DNA from 3 places in the Lysinibacillus sp. NPDC097279 genome. Region 3 is predicted to be linked to each of the others. Evidence: predicted binding sites of a transcription regulator. Region 3 holds the regulator's gene; each other region holds the start of a gene.
The links. Region 3 encodes LexA, which represses DNA repair genes until DNA is damaged. Its sites were predicted from a motif close to CGAACATATGTTCG; they were not measured.
Positions count from the first base shown of each region.

Region 1: ruvA (Holliday junction branch migration protein RuvA) is a predicted target of LexA. The motif match lies at 2,446-2,459, and genes of this name have one in related genera.
Region 2: ACIQ1H_RS01745 (carbohydrate kinase) is a predicted target of LexA. The motif match lies at 2,932-2,945, and genes of this name have one in related genera.

Region 1 is NZ_JBIWDA010000001.1:347,944-355,614, reverse strand. It holds gene queA (tRNA preQ1(34) S-adenosylmethionine ribosyltransferase-isomerase QueA) at 1-741, opposite strand, end outside; gene ruvB (Holliday junction branch migration DNA helicase RuvB) at 760-1,764, opposite strand; gene ruvA (Holliday junction branch migration protein RuvA) at 1,783-2,403, opposite strand; gene ACIQ1H_RS01640 (phosphotransferase) at 2,516-3,277, opposite strand; gene ACIQ1H_RS01635 (LysM peptidoglycan-binding domain-containing protein) at 3,384-4,454, opposite strand; gene ACIQ1H_RS01630 (transcription repressor NadR) at 4,597-5,130, shown strand; gene ACIQ1H_RS01625 (thiol-disulfide oxidoreductase DCC family protein) at 5,336-5,725, opposite strand; gene pheA (prephenate dehydratase) at 5,746-6,624, opposite strand; gene ACIQ1H_RS01615 (ACT domain-containing protein) at 6,993-7,448, opposite strand; gene obgE (GTPase ObgE) at 7,473-7,671, opposite strand, start outside.
Region 2 is NZ_JBIWDA010000001.1:372,285-379,955, forward strand. It holds gene recJ (single-stranded-DNA-specific exonuclease RecJ) at 1-265, shown strand, start outside; gene ACIQ1H_RS01730 (adenine phosphoribosyltransferase) at 280-792, shown strand; gene ACIQ1H_RS01735 (MarR family winged helix-turn-helix transcriptional regulator) at 876-1,328, opposite strand; gene ACIQ1H_RS01740 (MFS transporter) at 1,517-2,773, shown strand; gene ACIQ1H_RS01745 (carbohydrate kinase) at 2,978-4,069, shown strand; gene ACIQ1H_RS01750 (pseudouridine-5'-phosphate glycosidase) at 4,073-4,987, shown strand; gene ACIQ1H_RS01755 (RelA/SpoT family protein) at 5,194-7,389, shown strand; gene dtd (D-aminoacyl-tRNA deacylase) at 7,484-7,671, shown strand, end outside.
Region 3 is NZ_JBIWDA010000002.1:467,657-475,327, reverse strand. It holds gene ACIQ1H_RS12400 (GNAT family N-acetyltransferase) at 1-274, shown strand, start outside; gene ACIQ1H_RS12395 (YneB family resolvase-like protein) at 336-1,001, opposite strand; gene yneA (cell division suppressor protein YneA) at 998-1,312, opposite strand; gene lexA (transcriptional repressor LexA) at 1,488-2,105, shown strand; gene ACIQ1H_RS12380 (gamma-glutamyl-gamma-aminobutyrate hydrolase family protein) at 2,143-2,865, opposite strand; gene ACIQ1H_RS12375 (prepilin peptidase) at 2,878-3,630, opposite strand; gene ACIQ1H_RS12370 (potassium transporter) at 3,689-4,399, opposite strand; gene ACIQ1H_RS12365 (PilN domain-containing protein) at 4,396-4,989, opposite strand; gene pilM (type IV pilus biogenesis protein PilM) at 4,989-5,963, opposite strand; gene ACIQ1H_RS12355 (prepilin-type N-terminal cleavage/methylation domain-containing protein) at 6,070-6,522, opposite strand; gene ACIQ1H_RS12350 (type II secretion system F family protein) at 6,627-7,671, opposite strand, start outside.

The DNA.
Region 1 (7,671 bases), on a different contig from region 3:
ACCATTTGCTTTCACTCGGTTGATTGTAGCAGCGGCTTCTTCTGTTACACTATAAAATTCAGCATGCATTTCATGATTTTCTATAGAGTCCACACTCACTGGACGGAATGTGCCAAGACCCACATGTAGCGTTATAAAAACAATTTCCACACCTTTTGCACGAACTTGTTCTAATAGTTCCTGCGTAAAATGAAGACCTGCTGTTGGGGCTGCTGCCGAGCCACGCTCTTTCGCATATACAGTTTGATAACGTTCACTGTCATCTAGTTTTTCGCGAATATAAGGAGGCAATGGCATTTCTCCAAGTTGCTCTAAAATTTCATAAAAAATACCGTCGTATTTAAATTCAAACATGCGGCCACCATGGTCTAGCTCAGCTGTACAAGTAGCTGTTAGTAAACCGTCTCCAAATGTCACAACTGTCCCCACTTTAACACGCTTTGCTGGCTTTACAAGTGTTTCCCATTCATCAGTACCTGCTGTTTGCTTTAATAGCAATACTTCGATATGTGCGCCAGTTTCCTCTTTCACACCCATTAAACGTGCTGGTAATACTCTTGTATCATTTAAAACAAGACAGTCTCCAGCATGAAGCTCCTCTAATATATGAGCAAAATGCTGATGCTCAACTTTTTCTGAGCCGGGTGTCACGACCATTAAACGACTCGCCGTACGATCGACAAGTGGCGTTTGTGCGATGAGCTCCTCTGGTAATTCAAAATCAAAATCTTCTACACGCATTAAAAAAACTTCCTTCTTTTATGATTGTTGTGGATAATCATATCCAAAATGTTCGTAAGCAAGATGCGTTGCAACACGTCCACGCGGTGTACGTTGAATAAAGCCTATTTGCATTAAATAAGGCTCGTACACATCTTCTATCGTCACTCGTTCTTCACCTATGGAGGCAGCAAGTGTATCTAAGCCTACTGGGCCACCACGGAAGCGCTCAATCATATTGGTCACAAGTTTATGGTCAATATGGTCAAGCCCTCTAGGATCAACCTGTAAAAGTTCTAGCGCTTGCTTGGCAAGGTCCTCCGTTATCATACCATCTCCAAGCACTTGTGCATAATCTCGCACTCGTTTTAGTAAACGGTTTGCGATACGAGGTGTCCCACGAGAGCGCCTTGCCATTTCACCTGCGGCTATTTGTTCTATATTGACGTCAAATAAATGTGCGCTCCTAACTACAATTTCAGCTAGTGAGATATCGTCGTAAAATTCAAGACGAAGCAAAACACCGAATCGATCTCGGAGTGGCGCTGACAACGCCCCCGCCCTTGTAGTTGCTCCCACAAGTGTAAAGGGTGGCAAATCTAGACGGACAGAACGCGCTTCAGGGCCCTTTCCAACAACGATGTCTAGACAAAAGTCCTCCATTGCAGGATAAAGTACCTCTTCAATGGCACGAGGAAGACGATGAATTTCATCAATAAATAAAACATCTCCTGGTTCCAGTGAGCTTAAAATCGCGGCTAAATCTCCTGGACGTTCAATGGCAGGACCACTCGTCATACGAACATTAACATTCATTTCATTTGCAATAATCGCGGCTAATGTCGTCTTTCCCAATCCAGGAGGACCATATAATAGTACATGATCCAAACTTTCCTGCCGAAGCTTCGCCGCTTCAATGAAAATTTGTAAGTTCTCTTTAACCTTATGCTGCCCAATATATTGAGCTAATCGTTGCGGTCTTAAAGATAATTCAAATTGTTCATCATAACTGCCTGCTTCACTTGCTATCATGCGCTCTGACATGTACGTGCCCCCCTTTCATTATTTTAACTTTAGTAGAAGCTGTAATGCCTGTTTCATATAGGCATCTGTTGTTTCCAGCTTGTCATTATCTTCAAGAAGCGGTCGGATTTTATCAAGTTCTTTTTCCGAATAGCCAAGCGCCATTAATGCTAGAATGGCTTCTTCTAGTTCATGCTTATACGGATTAACGCCAAATAACGGTAATTCATCCTCAGTGCTAGGCAACTCAATTGAGTCCAGTAATGAACCAAGTTTGCCTTTTAAATCTAGAATCATTTGGCGTGCTGTCTTTTTCCCCACACCAGGAAATTTCACTAAAAATGCTTCATCTTCTCGTTCGATGGCACTGATGACTTGTTGTGGGTTGCCAGTCGCTAAAATCGCAAGCGCACCTTTTGGTCCAATGCCTGATACTAAAATTAATTTACGGAACAGCTCTCGTTGATCTAAATTCGGAAAGCCATATAGCAATTGTGCATCTTCGCGAACATGTAGATGTACATAAATTTGTTGTTCGACAGCGGACGCACGAAATGCAAATGGATTAGGTGTATTCAACTGCCAGCCAATCCCTTGTTGCTCAAGCACAATATACTCAGGCGTAATACGCACTACTTGTCCTTTTAAATAATCATACATGTAAAATCCCTCACATTCATCGTCTTCGATTATAGCATATAGCGAACGAATGCTCGACTATATAAATGGCGATAGTACCGTTCACATGCAAAAATGACCGCCTCGGGGACGGTCATTTCTTCATCACTCTATCAATATCGTACCACAGTTTTGGCCAGTATGTTAGGGCGCGCTTCGTAAACGGTATTAAATAATCTAAAAATACTAGCTGTTGTTCTAATGGCAAATCTACAGCAAATAGCCACTCTCTCAATAACTCATTTGGAAACTTTAAACGATGTAACTTTCTTTTATCTAATCGTTGAAGGTCTGGTAATTCGTTTAAAATACTATCAATATTATAATCTACTGCTGGCAACACACGATGCAGCCATAATATATATTCATCATCGGCTTCACCAAGATGAGCAAGATCAAAATCGATTAAACGTAATTCTCCATCTGAACACCATAAAAAATTATGATGTACGACATCCCCATGTAGCAACGTAAGGTCTTTTTCTGGCACATTTTCTTGTTCCATTAACTGCAATGCCTTTTCACTAAAATGAATGATTTGATCCACTTCTTCTCTCGTTAAAAATGTTCTGAATTCATTTCGTCTACTTTTAAAACGGATATGACGCATTTGCCATTTTAATAGCTGTGAAAAGGTATACAGACCTGGCACTCGTTGCCACGCAATTTTTTGATTTGTATCATGTAACGTATTTAATAACTTTAAAGATTGTTCTCTATCTTTTTTATGCGCGAAATTCGCACTGTGGCTTCCCTCTTGCCACATTTGAACGATAAGTTGCTCATCATCACTTTTTACTAAAGGCAGGACGAGGGAGGGCTCTATTCGCCCAAGTTGGCGATGAATTACCCTCACCTTATCTGCTATTTCTAACTGCTTTGCTCGTTTCACAAAATAATGATTGGATCGATATTTATACTTCCAAATATTCGGCTTTACTTCCTCAACAATGTACGCTTTTTTACCATCGATAAGGCGTCATCCCGCCTGGGAAAAAGTTCGGTGAAACCCATGGTCCAGTTGAAGGACATGGTGGCGGGCATGGCGGTGGGCAGTGACCATGATCATATTGCCAATTCGGCATCATTACCGGTTGTGAACCACATCCACAGGATTGGCCCATTCCATGTTGTGCACCGCATCCGCAAGTTTGACCCATTCCGTGCTGTGCGCCACATCCGCAAGTTTGACCCATTCCGTGCTGTGCACCACAACCACAAGTTTGACCCATCGGCATCATTGGCATCTGCTCAAATTGAGGCTGCATTTGTGGCTCATTAAAGAATGGTGATGAGCTCGATTCTAAGAAATTCGCACCTTCTACATATGTTGGCATTGGCTGTTGCGGCATAGCATATGGCATTTGTTGCTGTGGCATTGCATATGCATCTATTTGTGGATGCATTGGCATATGCCACCACATTTGATGATGCATTGGCTGATGGCAGCTAGAGCAATGAGGTACCATTGGCATATGTGGTACCATATGAACCGGCGGTGGTGCTGGTGCTGGCGGTGGTGGTGGCGGCGGTGCTGGTTGTGCTACTGGTGGTGGTGGGGGTGCTGGTTGTTGCACTTGCGGCATTACTAATTGTTGATTCCAGCTAAGTTCTACTGGCTGAGGCACCCACATCGGTTGCTGTTGTTGTGGCATCGGCATTGGCATCGGAAACGGTATTGGAATCATCTGTGGTTCTGGCATAGGCATCGGTGCTGGCGGTTGAATAACAATAGGTGGTGGCACTGGCATCGGTCTTTGCACCTCTTTTTTAACACTTTCCTTAGGCTTTGTTTGAGTTGGCATCTCTTTATGCATTTGTGTTTCCTTATGTGTTTCTTTATGTGTTTCCTTATGTGTTCCTTTATGTGGTTCCATGTTTATCTTTTCAGGCAAAATAATTTCCATACCTGGAACAATATAATCAGGGTTGGCAAGATGAGCATTGAGTCGTTTTAAATCCTCAAACGAAATACCGTACTCTTTCGCAATCTTCCACAATGTATCTCCCTTTTGAACAATATGAATACGCAATTTTTTCCTCCCTTCCTCTCTACGTATCATATGTTCAATGTTTCATTTGGATACAAAAAATTACGCATGGTGGAAATGCTTCATGGTACACTAATGCTTAAGGAATAACTATTCCTTTATTACATGGCAGAGGTGATCTTTTATGAAAAAAATGTTAGGCGAGGAACGCCGACTGCAACTTTTAGAACTGTTAAAAAAAAGCAACACACCGATAACTGGGACAGACTTCGCTAAATTTGCAAATGTTTCTAGACAAGTCATAGTAAATGATATGACATTATTAAAGGCTAGAAATGAACCTATTATTGCAACAAGCCAAGGTTATATTTATATGCACCAAGAGCAGCTCAGTCAAACTGTTGAACGGACAATCCCATGTTTCCACACACCCGAAGATGCCAAAGACGAATTGTTAACAATTGTAGATTGTGGTGGAACGGTTAAAAATGTCATTGTTGAGCATCCGATATACGGAGAGCTTACTGCTTCGATTATGGTCTCGAATCGTCATGAAGTTGAAAAATTCGTACAACGTGTAAATGACACTCAGGCAAACTATTTATCTGCGCTTACAGGTGGCACTCATCTTCATGTTATTACAGCACCCTCTGTTGATATTTTAGATTTAATTGAGCAATCCTTGCAAAAGAAGGGATACCTTGTCTCAGATCAATAAACAATGATGATGGATAGGGTATATTTCACTTTCTATAACATAAAAATCCACTTAGCACTCGGCAGGCACGATGTAAGCCGCAACCCTCGCTTATGATATGCGCGGCTTGTTGCGTCTTACAGTGTGTGGTCTCGACTGGCTTCCGTGGATTTTTATTTGGACAGTAATAAAATTTTCAAAATTGTTTGAGTGCCTGACACCATATTTAAAGAAAACGTTGTCGTTGTGAAGGTGTTGGTAATAGGCATGCTTCCTTTTGACCGAAAAGATGATAACGGTTTTTGGCAAATAATTTATATGCCGTATTTCTTATACATTGAGGTATCGCAATAAACGCGTAGCACACTGGCCATAAGCCATCTAAACGGCGACAAATTTTAAGTGCTGCTGTTGATTCAAAATAAATAGTACCTTGTTCAATGTAAATTACACTATCTATATTTGCAGGGACGTTGTATTGTGCAAGTAGTGCTTGCCCAACTTCACTTTGAATGGAGGCAAACTTGAAAAACGCAGCTTGATCGCGTTTAATAATAAATTGCACACTGCTATTACAGAAATTACAAATACCATCGAACAATATAATACCACCCATTTTCGCTCCCCCTAAATCTTTTAACCTTCGTCTGATGTTAAATACGTAAAGTATGTACCAAGCGATTTCACTTTGCAGCCAAGTGCCGCTAGCTCCTCCATAGCACCTCGCATCATTGGTTCTTTTTCATCAGCTAAAACATCAATCATAAAGAAATAATCACCGAGACCTGTTTTTAATGGGCGTGATTCAATTTTACTTAAATTCAATTGTCGCCACGCAAAAACAGAAAGAACTTGGTGTAAAGCCCCTGATCGATCTGTCGGTAACGTAATCATAAAGGTTGTTTTAGCTTGCCCATCTGATAATTCCTGTGGTAATCGTTTATTTTGCTTAGATAACACAAAGAAACGAGTATGATTAAAATGAAAATCATGAATATTATCTTGAACGATTTCTATTCCGTATTTTGCAGCAGCGGCTGCATTACCTACTGCTGCAATGCAATCATCAGGATTTTCTGATACAAATTTAGCTGCAGCAGCTGTTGATGTTGTTTGATGTAACGGTACATCACTAAAGCGATAAAATAAATATTTATGACATTGCGCTAAAGCATGCGGATGTGAATATACCCCTTTGATGGATTCCCAATTATTCTTTTGCGCCTTATTGACCATTAAATGTTGTTGAATTTTCAATTGTAGCTCACCTGTTACATAAAGCGTTGCCTCATGGAATAAATAATCGAGCGTCAATGGTACTGAGCCTTCTAAAGCATTTTCTAATGGTACAACTGCTAAATCGACCTTGCCCTCTGCTACTGCCTCAATACATTCAGGTATCGTTGTACACGGGACAAGCAAATCAGTTGGGAAGATAGATTTTGTCGCTAAGTATGTAAATGATGCTTCAGGTCCTAAATATGCAATTCGTTTCTCCCACTGTCGCTCTGTCATCGAAATGACCTCCTTCTTTAATTCGTAGTATATGAAACATTTATAATGTTTGGAAAACTCTTTATAAAAAGAAAAGGCTATGTAATACAGCCTCCCTCTAAAATGTGTAAATGTGATAGTAGATACTGCTTTTGCTAGCAGGTTCAACACTATCGCTTATAGCAAATGCAGTTTTGTACACTATGCTCGGGTATTTTAAAAAATTTCGCAGTATTTCTGCAGGATCGCGACTTTAGCGAAACCTCACAGAAGCTATTTTTCAGCTTCAGAGAGGCTTGCTCATCGCATGCGGAAAGGGAGCGAAATTTTGTATCAACATCTACCAGCATTAACTAATAAAAAGCAAAGGGGCTTTTTTTAATAGCCCCTTACAATGCACCAGAACTTATTACCTCTGCAGATTCAACAAAATCTAAACGTTTTAACTGCTGTATTAAGTCATCAAGTTCAGAAGTCATACTCGTCACATCTAATGACAATGTCACATTCGCACGTCCTTGAATTGGTATAGTTTGATGGATTGTCAGTACATTACAATGTGAATTGGTCACAGTTTCTAACAATTTGGCCAACGTTCCTTTTCGATCTTGAAGCTGTAAAAAGACGGTTAAAATGCGCTCCTGTACAATTGAGTGAAAAGGAAATACAGCATCACGATATTTGTAAAACGCACTGCGCGATAAATCCACTTGCTTTACCGCATCCCAGATGGAGGATACCGAACCACTTGAAAGTAATTGCTTTGCCTCCAATGTTTTTTGCATAGCATCCGTTAATACATCTTCACGAACTAAATAATATCGCTGATTCGCAACATTCTTCATACGCTTCCCCCTAAAACTCCTGTCTTAATCTATAAATTCGAACTCGAACTCTTGTAGACGAACTGTATCACCGTTTTGAGCACCACGCTCACGCAATGCCTCATCCACACCCATACCGCGCAATTGGCGTGCGAAACGACGAATACCATCTTCACGACTAAAGTCTGTCATTTTAAATAGACGTTCAATCGAGTAGCCACTAATGATAAATGCACCGTCATCA
Region 2 (7,671 bases), on a different contig from region 3:
AGATTTAGCAAAGCATACGGGTTGGCCGTTAGAAGCATTAAAATTTATGACACAGGTGTTTTTTGAGCTCAATTTTGTTAGAATGGAGAGTGGACTGACGACTGTCAACGTGAATGTGCCGAAAACGGCATTAACGGAGGCGCCGTCTTACAAACAACGTTCAGAACAGATTGAAATAGAGCAAAAACTTGTCTATGCACCATATATAGAGTTAAAGCAATGGTTTGATGAACGATTAAATTTATATGCGAATACAATTTCGTAGGAGGAGCAAGAACTATGGATTTAAAGCAATACGTGACAACAGTTGAGAACTGGCCAAAAGAAGGCATTAGCTTCAAAGATATTACAACAATTATGGATAATGGACCAGCTTACAAATATGCAACAGACCAAATCGTTGAATACGCTAAAGAAGTTGGCGCAGAAATTATTGTAGGTCCTGAAGCTCGTGGCTTCATTATTGGTTGCCCAGTTGCCTATGCACTAGAAATTGGCTTTGCACCAGTTCGTAAACCAGGAAAATTGCCACGTGAAGTAATTAGTGCCGATTACGGTTTAGAATACGGTAAAGATACTTTAACAATGCATAAAGATGCCATCAAACCAGGTCAAAAAGTGCTTATTTGTGACGACTTATTAGCTACTGGTGGTACAGTAGAGGCAACTGTTCGCTTAATTCAACAATTAGGTGGAGAAGTTGTTGGCTGCGCATTCCTAATCGAGCTAAACGAACTAAACGGTCGTGCAAAACTTGGCGATCTAAGCGTGAAAACGTTAATTCAATACTAATCAATGCAAAAGGCTGTCCCATATATTGGGACAGCCTTTTCATTTATTGAGTGCCAGGCACCCAAACAATTTGAAAAATTCCGTTATTCGTAGGTTTTCAATACTTTTTGCATTTTTTTAAGTGTTTCATAAAAGTCTTTATATTTGTCGAGGCCAATATCTTGAATAATTTTTTCTTGTATTTCCATCCAAAGAGGCGTTGCTTCCTTTAGCTTTTCAATACCAATAGCCGTTAAGGAAATGATTTTTGTTCGACCATCTTGTGTATCACGAATAACATCCACATAGCCGTTTTTCTTCAATAGATTGACATTACGGGTTATCGTTGTCTGATCAAGTAATAGAATATCACCTAGTTGACTTACTGAAACTGCTTTATGACGGGCAATATTTGCTAGCATCGAGTATTGAGTAACTTTTAATTGAGTAGGTTCAAGTACTTTATCATATAGCTGTGTTACGGCCCTAGTCTTTTTTCTAAGATTTGCACATACGCAAATTTGAGTATAGTCAATGTCTGTGTAATTTGTCTCCATAACTAGATCTCCTTTTCTTTTTTCGTTATATTACATTGTAACACTAAAATGGAATTATTTTCTTGACATCTAAATTAGCAAGTCATTATTATATATGTATATACATATATTTTTAGCATAACGGTTTTCTAAACTTTTTTCATTTAAAAACATTCGTTTTACATTTTTCAAGAAATGTAGGTGGCGTTATGAAACGTATTCATTACAGTTGGTTTATTTTATCGATAACATTTTTTTCAATTATTGTAGCAGGCATTACTTTATCTTCATCAGGTGTTTTTATTGGCCCGTTTGAACATGAATTTGGCTGGGACCGATCGGTAATAGCAATGGCTTTTGCTATAAGTCTTTTTTTATATGGCATTTCTGGTCCATTTATGGCAGCATTACTCGAAGTTCTTGGATTAAAGAAAATGATGCTAGCTGCTATGACAATATTAATGATAGGTATATCGCTTACATTGTTAATGCAACAAGCATGGCAACTAATTATTATTTGGGGCTTTATTATTGGGCTAGGCGCGAGTCTCTTTTTAACCGTTTTAAGTCCCTTTGTAGCGAATCATTGGTTTGAAAAAAGAAGAGGGCTTGCTTTAGGGATACTAACGGCCAGTACTGCAACAGGACAATTAGTTCTTCTGCCAATATTAGCAATGATTATCGAAAATTCCTCATGGCGATGGGCAATTGTTTTAATCATGGTGTTAAGCGCCATTATGTTTTTCATTATTTTAGTGTTTATGAAAAATAAACCGAAGGATGTTGGGGTTCTTGCATATGGACTTGAAGAGGAAAAATCGGAAAGTGTAATAGTAGAAAAGAAAAACCCAATCATTATTGCTTTTAATGGTTTGTTCACTGCGGTGAAAGTGAAAGAATTTTGGCTTTTAGCAGGTAGTTTTTTTATTTGTGGATTATCAACGAGTGGTTTAATTGGTACGCATTTTGTATCGTATTGTATTAGCTTCGGTGTTCCATTAGTAACGGCAGCTTCGTTTTTATCGTTTATGGGCATATTTAATTTAGTTGGAACAACATTATCAGGCTGGTTATCTGATCGCTTCGATAATCGCTGGTTACTGTTTTGGTATTATCTTTTAAGAGGAGCTTCTCTCGTTTTATTGCCGTATGCATTAATGCAAGGTTCGCTCACATTGCTTATTATTTTCACTGCGTTCTATGGATTAGATTGGATTGCTACTGTACCGCCTACAGTTAATATATCAAGACAAATTTTTGGCACGCAAAAAAGCGGTATTATTTACGGTTGGATTTTTGCATCCCATCAGGCAGGTGCGGCAGTAGCAGCGTATGGTGGAGGTCTAATTTATAAATTTTTCAATTCGTACACATGGGCATTTTTCTTAGCTGGTGTATTTTGTGTTTTAGCTAGCCTGTTTGTCATCATAGTGAAAAAACAAACGCTGAATAAACTAGCACATTAAAATAACTGCTCTGATTGTAATGAACAGAGTGAATTGAACATAATAGTATAAACGACATAAAAAGTACAAATAGTATGCTAGGAAGTATTCTAGCGTGCTATTTTTTTGCCGTAAAACCAGTTAGGTAATTGTGAATAAGAGATATGTTTGACAAAATACAAACAAAAGTTTATAATGTAAACAAATATAATAAAAGGTGATGCTATGAATGAAAGAGAACAAGCGGTACTGGCTTTAATTCGTAAAAATCCGTTTATGTCTCAGCAAGAGATGGCAGATAAGATGAATCTGTCACGTCCAGTACTTGCAAACTTAGTGTCGAGCTTAACGAAGCAAGGGAAGATTGTTGGCCGTGCTTATATTTTACCTGAGGAAAATGAAATTATTTGTATCGGCGGGGCTAATCTCGATCGGAAATTTCATGTAAGAGGGACCGTGCAATTAGGAACTTCTAATCCTGCTAGCTCCTCATTTAGTGTAGGTGGGGTTGGTCGTAATATTGCGGAAAATTTAGGTCGACTTAATCATGAGGTGACGTTACTCACGACAGCTGGAAAGGATGCGGATTGGCAAGTAATCCAAGAAGCATCAGAATCATTTATGAATTTACGCTATGTCGAGCAGTTACCAGATGCTTCAACTGGTTCCTATACTGCGATTATGGACGAGCAAGGTGAACTTGCATTAGCTGTTGCAAACATGGAAGTTTATGATTTGTTATTGCCAAGTTTATTGAAGAAATATGAGCCAATGCTGATGAATGCAGGCTGCTTTATTATGGATTTAAATTGCCCGAAAGAAACGGTCGCTTACATCCAGCAAGTAGCGATTGCGCGAGCTATTCCGTTTGTCATTGTACCTGTATCTTCACCAAAAATGAATCGATTACCAGATACATTGCAAGGGGTTACATGGTTTATTTGTAACACAGATGAAGCAGAAACAATCGTTGGTCATAAAATTGAAAACGATGCAAGCTATGAAAAAGCTATTCAAAAGATTCTTCAATTAGGTGCCGAGCATGTCATTATTACGGCAGGTAGCAAAGGTGTCTATGCTGCATCTGCAACTAGTACACCAAGTCATTTTACTGCTAAGGAAATAACTAAAATTGAAGATGTAACGGGCGCTGGTGATGCTTTTGTAAGTGCTGTCATCCATAGTTGGTTAAGGGGACAATCTCTTGATGTTTGTATTGATGCAGGCTTAACAAATGCTAAAAATACACTGGCATCCCCGTACACAGTAAGACCTGAATTATCAGAAGAATTGTTAAAGAGTGAAATGGAGGAATAACACATGAAAGAATTTATCGTATTATCAGAAGAAGTAAAAGCTGGACAAGCAAAAGGACTACCAATTGTTGCATTAGAGTCAACAATTATCTCACATGGTATGCCATATCCTCAAAACGTACAAACAGCACGTGAAGTAGAGCAAATTATTCGTGACAACGGTGCAGTGCCTGCAACGATTGCGTTAATTGACGGTAAAATTAAAATCGGTTTATCTGACGAAGAACTTGAAATGTTTGGGAATGCACAAGGTGTTGCTAAAACATCTCGCCGTGACCTAGGCTATTTATTAGCGACGAAAAAATTAGGTGCAACAACAGTTGCTGCAACAATGATTTGTGCTGAGCTTGCTGGCATTGAAATTTTCGTTACAGGTGGTATCGGTGGTGTGCACCGCGGTGCTGAAACAACAATGGATATTTCAGCTGACTTAGAAGAATTAGCACAAACAAATGTTGCTGTTATTTGTGCGGGCGCTAAATCTATTTTAGATATCGGTTTAACACTTGAATATCTTGAAACAAAAGGTGTACCTGTTGTAGGTTATGGCACGCCAGAGCTTCCTGCATTCTACACACGCCAAAGTGGATTTGATGTAAACTTTAAGCTTGATACTCCAGAAGAAGTAGCAGCAATGTTACGTGCTAAATGGGATTTAGGTTTACAAGGTGGAGCAGTGATTGCAAATCCTATTCCAGAAGCAGAAGCGCTTGAGCACGAATTTATCACTAGCATTATTGAAAAAGCGTTACAAGAAGCTGAAGAAAATGGAATTCAAGGTAAAAACGTAACGCCATTCTTACTTGGCAAAGTAAAAGAATTAACAGAAGGTAAGAGCCTTGATGCAAACATTGCATTAGTGAAAAACAATGCAGTAGTTGGTGCGAAAATTGCGGTTGCTTACAACAAAGCAAACTAACTAGTAAATGAAAGACCCTTTGCGAAGATGATTGACTTCACGAAGGGTCTTTTTATCTATAATAATGTATTTTTAACCCATTAATACGAAGTGTTCACGATATTATCTAAACTATATGACACAGTCCCTTTACAATCGACCTCTATTTTTTATACAATTAAGTTTATATCTAATCTGAAAAATTTGACGAGCAAGGTGGACATGTTATGGCGAAAGAGCAAATTTTGACTCCTGAGGACGTTTTTGATTTAGTCAAATCCTACATGAATGAGGAAAATGTCGCATTCGTGAAAAAAGCATATGAATTGGCAAGAGATGCGCATATTGAGCAATTCCGTAGCTCTGGTGAACCGTATATTATTCACCCAGTGCAAGTTGCGGGTATTTTAGCTGAATTACAAATGGATCCAGAAACTGTAGCAGCAGGCTTTTTACACGATGTTGTGGAAGATACGGAATTTACACGAGATGATTTAGTCCGTGAATTTGGCGAGGAAGTAGCAGTGCTTGTTGACGGAGTAACGAAGCTTGGGAAAATAAAATATTTATCGAAGGAAGCACAGCAGGCGGAAAATCACCGCAAAATGTTTGTAGCAATGGCTCAAGATATTCGCGTCATCTTGATTAAGCTTGCTGACCGTCTGCATAATATGCGCACGTTAAAGCATTTACCTGCTGAAAAGCAACGCCGTATTTCGAAAGAAACTCTAGAAATATTTGCACCGCTTGCACATCGTCTAGGGATTTCGACAGTAAAATGGGAGCTGGAGGATACTGCACTTCGATATTTAAATCCACAGCAATATTACCGTATTGTCAGTCTAATGAAGAAGAAGCGGGATGAACGTGAGGCTTATTTAGACAATGTCATGGGGGAAATGAAATCTCAACTTTCTGAAGTTGAAATTGATGCGGATGTTTATGGTCGACCAAAGCATATTTATAGTATTTATCGTAAAATGGTGCTACAGAAAAAGCAATTTAATGAAATTTATGATTTATTAGCGATTCGTGTACTTGTTGATAGCATAAAAGATTGCTATGCAGTGTTAGGAATAGTCCATACTTTATGGAAGCCGATGCCTGGGCGTTTTAAAGATTATATTGCAATGCCAAAGCAAAACTTGTATCAATCATTGCATACGACAGTTATAGGGCCATATGGCGACCCATTAGAAGTGCAAATCCGCACAAAAGAAATGCACAAAATTGCGGAGTACGGGATTGCAGCACACTGGGCATATAAAGAAGGTAAAAAAATTGATATTGAAAAACAAAATGTCGATCAAAAATTAACGTGGTTTAGAGAAATATTAGAATTCCAAAATGAATCATCTAATGCAGAAGAGTTCATGGAATCATTAAAATTCGATTTATTTTCTGATATGGTGTACGTATTTACACCTGAAGGGGATGTTATTGAATTACCTGCTGGTTCTGTACCTATCGATTTCGCATACCGTGTGCATTCAGAAGTCGGCAATCGTACAATTGGAGCCAAAATCAATGGTAAAATGGTACCGCTTGATACGCCATTAAAAACTGGTGACATCATTGAAATTTTAACATCGAAACAATCATTTGGTCCGAGTCGTGATTGGCTTAAAATCGCACAATCATCGCAAGCGAAAAATAAGATTAAGCAATTTTTCAAGCGTCATCTTCGTGAGGAGAATATCATCAAAGGTAAAGAGATGATTGAAAAAGAAATTCGTTCACAAGATTTCGATATGAAAGAAACGATGTCCTCGGAAAACTTAAAACGTGTTTGCGATAAATTTAATTACACGAATGAAGAGGATTTATATGCGGCAGTTGGTATGAATGGTATTACGGCACAACAAGTTGTAAATCGTTTAGCTGAAAAACGCCGTAAAGAGCGTGAACAAGAAGAAGCGCTTGAAAAAATCGAACAAAAAATGAAAAATCCAATTCCACAAAAACGTACAGAGTCAGGCGTTATTGTGAAAGGCATTGATAATATGCTTATTCGACTATCACGTTGCTGTACACCTGTTCCTGGTGATGACATCGTCGGCTTTATTACAAAAGGTCGGGGCGTTTCAGTACACCGTGCGGATTGTCCAAATATCCAAATTGAGGATGAGCAGGAGCGTATAATTGAAGTGGAATGGGAGCATGGCCTTACACCAGAGAAAAAAGAGTATCCTGTTGATATCGAAGTTTCTGCCTTTGATAGACCTGGAATATTAAATGAAGTCATGCAAATCGTTAGCGAAACAAAAACGAATATTTTAGCTGTAAGTGGCCGTGCAGATCGCGATAAAATTGCGACTATTCATCTTACAATTTCTATTTCAAATATTTCACATTTGCATAAGGTTGTTGAACGCATTAAACAAACACCCGATATTTACTCTGTGCAACGTGTAATTAATTAGAAGAGCAAAAGATAACAAAGTATGCATACTGGAAAGGCACTGCAGTTAGAACGACAGTGGGCACAGATTTTGATAGATTGAGGGGTTAAACATTATGAAAGTAGTTCTACAGCGTAGTAAGGCTGCATCTGTAACGGTCCAAGGAGAAGTTACAGGTGCGATCGAAAAAGGCTATGTGCTTCTCGTAGGTATTACCCATGAGGATACGGCAGAGGACGTTGCATACCTTGCCAAAAAAGTCGCTAATCTACGCTTATGGGAAGATAGTGAAGGAAAAATGAA
Region 3 (7,671 bases):
AATTGGATGGGTGTTGAATCCTGCATATTATCGTCAAGGCTACGCTTCAGAAGCAGCGCACGCCCTATTGGATTACGGGTTTACCACAATGAAGCTTCATAGAATTATTGCAACTTGCCAGCCCGAAAATATTGCCTCCTACCGTGTGATGGAGAAAATCGGTATGCGCCGTGAAGGATACTTTAAAAAATGTATTCCATATGGTGACGATTGGTGGGATGAATACTATTACGCTATTTTACAAGAAGAATGGCTAGCTTTAATGGAAAATTAATTCATACTATCTATCATATTCAGGAGCGTTTTTACCCATAAAAAAAGATTAGCAGTGCAAATTAATCGCCCGCTAACCTTTCTTGATATTCTTGATATCGCCTATGTACGGTTGCTTTACTTACATCGAAGCCAAGACCTCTAAGTGTCGTAGCAATTTCCTCATAAGTAAAGCCCCGATTGCGAAGCTTCACAATTTCTTCTATTGGCACTTCCTTACGCTCCTGACCATTCGGATTGCCGCGATTGGAAAGGTTGTTTTCAGGACGATAGCCATTTTCTACTGCACGGCGCATGCCACGACGAATTTTCGCATTATGGATTTTACGTTGATATTCCTCAACAATCGCTAAAATTTCGAGTAACATCGTATCCATCTCATTTAATTGTACTGGCCCTGCATCACGCATGGAAAAAACATCTGTTTCCGTTTTTTGCAATAAATGAAGTACAGCCATTCGTGCATTACCACGCCCTAAACGTGTTTCATCCTGCACAAATAATGCATCTATTTCTTTTTCTTTAATAAAATCGAGCATTTCAAGCAATCCTTCGCGCTCAACATCATACCCACTATGCTTATCCAAAAAAACATTTTTCACATCGTAGCTTTGTTCTTTAGCATACCGCAGTAATTCCTCTTGTTGTCGCTCCAATGAAGAACTTTGTGTCTCTTTTTCGGTACTCACACGGCAGTAAATAACTGCCGTTTTTTGTTTATTCATCATCTTTCACTTCTCGCAATTTCAATTGAATTGGTGGGTATCTTATTGTCACCCACTACTGGTATAACGAGTGATTTTCCTGCAACTATTTTCACGCTATGTAATTCGTTCTCGGCTTTCACAAGTTTTATCCAGTCATCCGTACCCATTTTACCACGGTATTGCTCTGCTAACGACCATAAGCTATCGCCATGTTCGATATTAATTTCAGTGTAAGTAATGTCTCCAGGATCAGTTATCACAAGATAACCTGCAAATAGTAAAAATGCGCCTAATAAAATTGAAATATGTGTATTTTTTTTAAACCAATTCATTCATCATAACCCCTTTTTAGAATGTTTGTTCGGAATGTATGTTCTTATGATAAAGCGAACAGACGTTTTTGTCAAACACTTTTCGAACCTATGTTTGCATAAGTGTTCGCATTCTGCTATACTATCTAGTAAGAAGATAGTAAGAAGAATAATATAAAAAAAGAGGTGAGCAATCATGAAAAAAGTTTCGAAAAGACAAGAGGATATACTAGCGTTTATCAAAGAAGAAGTACGTGCAAAAGGTTATCCGCCATCTGTACGTGAAATTGGTGAGGCAGTTGGACTTGCATCAAGTTCAACGGTTCATGGACATTTAGCTCGTTTAGAGCAAAAGGGCTTTATTCGACGTGATCCTACTAAGCCACGTGCCATTGAAATTTTAGAACCAGAAGATTCGATTCAAAAGCAAAGTGTCATCCACGTACCGCTTGTTGGTAAAGTGACAGCTGGATCACCTATTACAGCCATCGAAAATATCGACGAATATTTCCCTTTACCTGATATTTACGGTACTAGTGAAGATCAGCTATTTATGTTAGAAATTATGGGAGAATCGATGATCGAGGCGGGCATTTTTGATGGAGATTTAGTCATCGTCAAACAAAAAGCTACAGCTGATAACGGTGATATTGTTGTCGCAATGACAGAAGAGGATGAGGCAACCGTTAAACGCTTCTTTAAGGAAAGAAATCATTTCCGCTTACAACCAGAAAACGCTACAATGGAACCAATAATTGTAGACCAAGTTTCGATTTTAGGACAAGTTGTCGGCTTATATCGCCGTGTACATTAAGGCATTCTCATACTTAGCAAACAAAAAAGAGAAGCACTCACGCTTCTCTTTTATATTTTAAGCTCTCACTAGTGAAGGCGGCAAAAAGCTTCTGTGCAGCTAAATCGCCTACAATTGCTTGTTCTTCAGGATGCCACTGTACTGCTAAACAAAACGGGTATTCTTCATGAACGAACGCTTCGATTAGACCATCGCTCGATTTTGCTGCAACGATTAGCTTTTCTGCTAATACATTCACAGCTTGATGATGAAAAGAATTCACAGCAATTTTTTCTTCCTCGATAATTGATTGTAACAACGTATCAGGTGTTATTTGCACATAATGGGTCGCTACACCGCGAGCTGCTTGTTGCGTATGTTTTAACAGCTTAGTACTATGATATTCGCTATCAATATCTTGGTACAAAGTTCCACCTAACGCAACATTCAGTATTTGCATGCCACGGCAAATCCCCAAAATCGGCATTTTCCTCGTAAAGGCCGCATGAATTAAAGCAAGCTCGACCTTGTCACGTTCTGGATGTATTTGTCCGAGCTTCGGTAATGGCTCAGCGCCAAATTCAAATGGATGAACATCTTGCCCACCAGATAATAATAAGCCATCTGTTAGCGATAAAATTTGTGCTACATCCTCCTCTACCCCAAGTGGAATAATAAGCGGAATGCCACCAGCTTCAATAACACTTTTGCTATAGGCTATATTCAATCTTGACGATAAATCATCCTCTGCAAATGCAGTAATACCAATAATCGGTTTCATCCATATACCCCCTTACCATAATCCTACATACCAATCAATGATGACATCCCCATAGAAATACACGATAACTGCAGCTAAAGCAATCGATGGTCCAAATGGAATCGGCGTTTTTCGCCCTTGTTGTCGTACTTTAAGCACGATTATGCCGACTATCATACCAATTACCGCTGCTACAAATAATGTCAATAATGTATTTATTGTACCAAGTACAAGTCCAAGCAAAAAGAATAATTTAATATCGCCTCCACCCATACCACCGCGTGATACAACAGCAATACAATATAATATGCCAAAGCCAACAACGGCACCTACGATACTATCCCACCACGGCGTTAATGGTGATAGCACACGCCCAATAGCTAGTAAAGGTAAAAAAAACAACAGCACTTTATCAGGAATAAGCATATATGCAAAATCCGATACAACAAGGATTATTAATAATGAAATGAATAGTATCGCTACGACAAACTCCTCACTAAAGCCCAGTTGCCAATATGAAAAGGCAAATAATACGCCTGTGAGCAACTCCATTAGCGGATAAATCCAAGAAATTTTTTGCCCACAACGCCGACATTTACCTGCTAAAAAAACATAAGACAAAACTGGCACTAAATCAATTACGGTTAGTTGTCTTTGACAGCTTGTACAATGCGATGGCGGCTTAACAATCGACTCCTTTAGCGGCACACGTAAGCCTACAACATTAAAAAACGATCCAAAAACTAGTCCAAATACGAATACTAGTATTGTATAAGCCATTTCCATTTTTATTGCCTCCTAAACTAACATAGCGCCCATACGTTGGAGTATGCGCGCCATTACATCATTGTTCACCCTCATAATAGAAGGTTGTTACCTGAACGGTAGCTTTAATGGATGAATCTGCATCCTCCTCAAATACAACCTCTTCCCCAGTTAAGGTAATATCCAATGTGTCGATCTTCATCACACGTTCAATTTTTTCAATTTCCTTTAAAAATTCAAGCATAGTCTTCGTATCAATAGCGACGACATCAATACTAAATGTCACTAGCTTCAACTCTGCTGGTAATGATTCTTTAGCAATAGTAGAGGTTGGTAATGCATTATCCCCTTCTTCACTATCTGCTTGCTCGCTATTTTCAGTAGGTTGTTGTGCTGTGACCGCTTGCTCCTCATTTGCTGGCGAGTTTGGGTCAATAATCGAAGAGTCCATCACGAGTGAATCATAATTATTAAATTCTACAGCTTCAACCCGTGTTCCTGTTACTGCTTCTATTTCTTCGATATTTCGGATGACTCCTTCAATGGCACGAGTTTGAGGTACCTTTTTACGCAAAGATAGCACACTTGCACCATGTGATTGCTGTACCGTATCTAATGCCGTAATTTGCTCCTGGATTGTTGCAATTTCTTGTTGCAGTGCACGAACATCTCGTTCCTTCGCCTCTACCTCTTCCAATTTAGGTGTTAATAGATAGTAATAGAGTGCAAATAACAGGGCTGCGATTAATGCGGTAAGCAGAAGAATCGCTGAGTTTTTGCTGCTTGTCATGATTCTCTACCTCCAGCCAAATAAATAAAATCAATTGCCAACGTGATGGTTACCGAATAACGCGGTATTTCCTGATACTTATCTTTCGAATTACTTTCGTTTTGCTCTCCAATCGATAACTCAAAATTTTCAATTGTTCCAACTTGAATATCCGTGAAATAAGGGCTTACGTTTAGGCTATCAAGATAGTTTGAAATAGCTGACATCGTTTCAAAATCTGCGGTAATTTCTATAGTTGTTTCATTAAATTTATAATTGCGTAAATATGTCTGCTCTGGCAACAACACTTGCGTCTCATCAATTAAAGGTGTCACAGGATAAGAGACATGATGGACAAATTGAACCGATTGCTCAAGCGAGCCTGCGTTCATATTCCGTATACCATCTAATTCAATTTGTAGTTTTTCTTGCTGTGCCGTCAGCTCTATTTCCTGTGCATTTAATGTCGCTACCTCGCCTCTCGCCTGAAAATATTGAATTATCATGAATGCTAAAACGATACTAACGAGTACAATAATAACTATATATAACAGTATTGGTGCTGATTTCTGTTTTTCTAAATTCGGTAAGAGGTTTATTTCAGGTACCATCAGTGTACCTCCTTCAAAGCCAGCCCTATGAGACTCGCAAACTTCTCTGAAAATTGAGGGAATGATTTTTGCACCATGTCATCATTTAACACAGTAATAGGCATCGTAAAATTATTACTTAAAAACTCAGTAATCGTAGGCAATAATGGATTATCGCCTAAAAGGAAAATATCATCTACACTTTTCTCACCTTTATGTAACGAGAATTTAAAAAAGTTCATAATACGATCAATTTCAAGAATTTGATCCGTTAGTGTCAATTGATAATTGTCTTGATCATCGATTAAATGAAATGAGTAGCTAAACTCTTCCTGTTCTTTTGGTTGCCATTTTGCTAAATTTGTCTCAAACGATTGATAGCGTAAAAACTCTAGTTGCCCATACGAATAAATGCTAATCGACAATTCGTTTATCGACCAATCTGCTATTAAATAAGTTCTGTCCATTTCAAGTAAATTCATATGCTCTAATAGACGAATATTACACAATGCTCGAATATCGGCAGCTTGCGGTTCTAGCGAAACATCGAGCAACAAGCCAATCGTTTTATTTACTTCTTCTGATGGCGCCGCAAATAACATTGCTTGCCCATCATTCGGTGTTGGATCATAAACATCTATAAGGGGCTCGTGAAATGGTAAATGTATCGTTTGCCCAAGCTCCATTTCCGCGTAGCTTTTCAACTCTTTTGACTCCACATCATGCGGATGCTCAAAACTTTTTAGCAACACAGAAGTATCAGGCACAAAAATACGCGCATTTTGCTTTTTGCCTGCCCATTTAGCAACATGCGTTTTCATCATTTCAAACAATGCGATTTCATCATTAATGATGGAACCTTCGACTATTCCTTGCGCCAATGGCAACTCATAGCCCTTCCACTGCGATGGATCAGCACCTTTTGCCACAAGCGCACGCAAAACATAATCCTTTATCTCAATCGACACATGCGAATTCTTTTTCTTTTTAAACATGTGAAAAGATGCCTCCTTTTGACTGCATGAAGTGTCTAAACAATTAACCATCCATTTCCCAACCAGAAGCGCAGTTTTGGCTACGCTTCTGAGTGAGTTGGGAGGGTTAATCTTTTTTCTCTTCTGTTGTATCTTTTTTATCTAAACTATTTTTTAATGCAGTTTCTTTAATTTTATCTGTTGTATTAAAATTATATTTCTTAGTATCTTTTATTTTATCGAATTTGCTCCAAGTTATTACCCAATCATTACCCTCTAATTCGATTGAAAAAGTACCATCTATTCCTTCAATATACTTGCCTATATCAGTTGTATTTTGTGTACATGGGGAATTATCTTCTCCACAAACATCATCTATTTTCGCTAATTTAGCACCTGAAATATAATTTAATGCCTCAGACACGGTCGCTTTATCACGTGAATTGTTAATAATATTCCCAATCGCAGGAATCGCAATGGCTGCAACAATCGCTAAAATCACGATTACAGCTAGTAACTCGATAAGTGTTAAACCTTTTTGGTTTTTTAATAGTTTTTTGTTCAGTAATTTTTTGAACATCGATGTGTTCCTCCTTTAATAATTCAATATAATTAGTGCGAAAACACGTACACCCGAAACGACCTAGCTTTTTTCTCCATCACCTCCTTTCAGTTTTCGATTGTTTACATACTTTCATAGAGTGCGAACATCGGTAGGAAGATTGCTGCTACAATTACACCAACTACCCCTGCTAAAACGAGAATCATTAATGGTTCGATTAACGATTTTAAAGTATCGACCGAGCGATCGACTTCGTCCTCATAAAAATCAGCTATTTTCTCTAACATGTAATCGAGGGAACCTGTTGTTTCACCGATCGATGTCATTTGTGTTACTAAAGGTGGAAACAGCCAACTTTTTTCTAATGGCTCTGATAATGTACCACCCTTTTCGAGATTTTCCCGCGCCTCCAAAACAACCTTCCCTACTACTGGATTGCCTACAACTTTTTCAACAATCGTGAGTGCATGTAATATCGGCACTGCACTACTGAACAAAGATGATAATGTTCTCGTCATCCGAGCAATGACATTTTTTTGCATTAGTACACCGAATACAGGGATTCGTAGTGCCACATAATTCACATTGTAATGAAATAGCTTATTATGGTTATAGAAATACCTAAAGAGAAAGACTGCTAACAATAAAATACCAATCACTATATACCAAAATTCAACTAACCAATCTGACACGCTAACGACAATTACCGTTAATAATGGCATTTCTAAATCCATATCCTCAAAAGTTGCCATAAATGTGGGAACGATAAAAATCATTAAAAACATCCCTACTGCGATTGTTAGCACCGATAAAATAGCTGGATAAGTTAATGCTGATTGCACTTTTTTCTTTATTTTAAATTGCTTTTCTAACGTACCTGCTAGTCGCTCTAAAGTATCATCAACATTTCCCGTCGCCTCTCCAGAACGCATCATATTGACGAACATTACTGGGAAAACTTTTGGATGTTTGGCCGCAGCATCTGAAAATGAAGTACCGCTTCGAATGTCCTCTTCTACTTGCTCCAAAGCCTTTTTAAGCGGCTTACTTTTCGTTTGCACACCTAAAATATGTGTAGCTTCAACGATTGACACCCCAGCACGGATAAGCGTTGCATATTGCCGACAATAAATAACGAAATCTTGATGCTTCACTTTACCGCCGAAA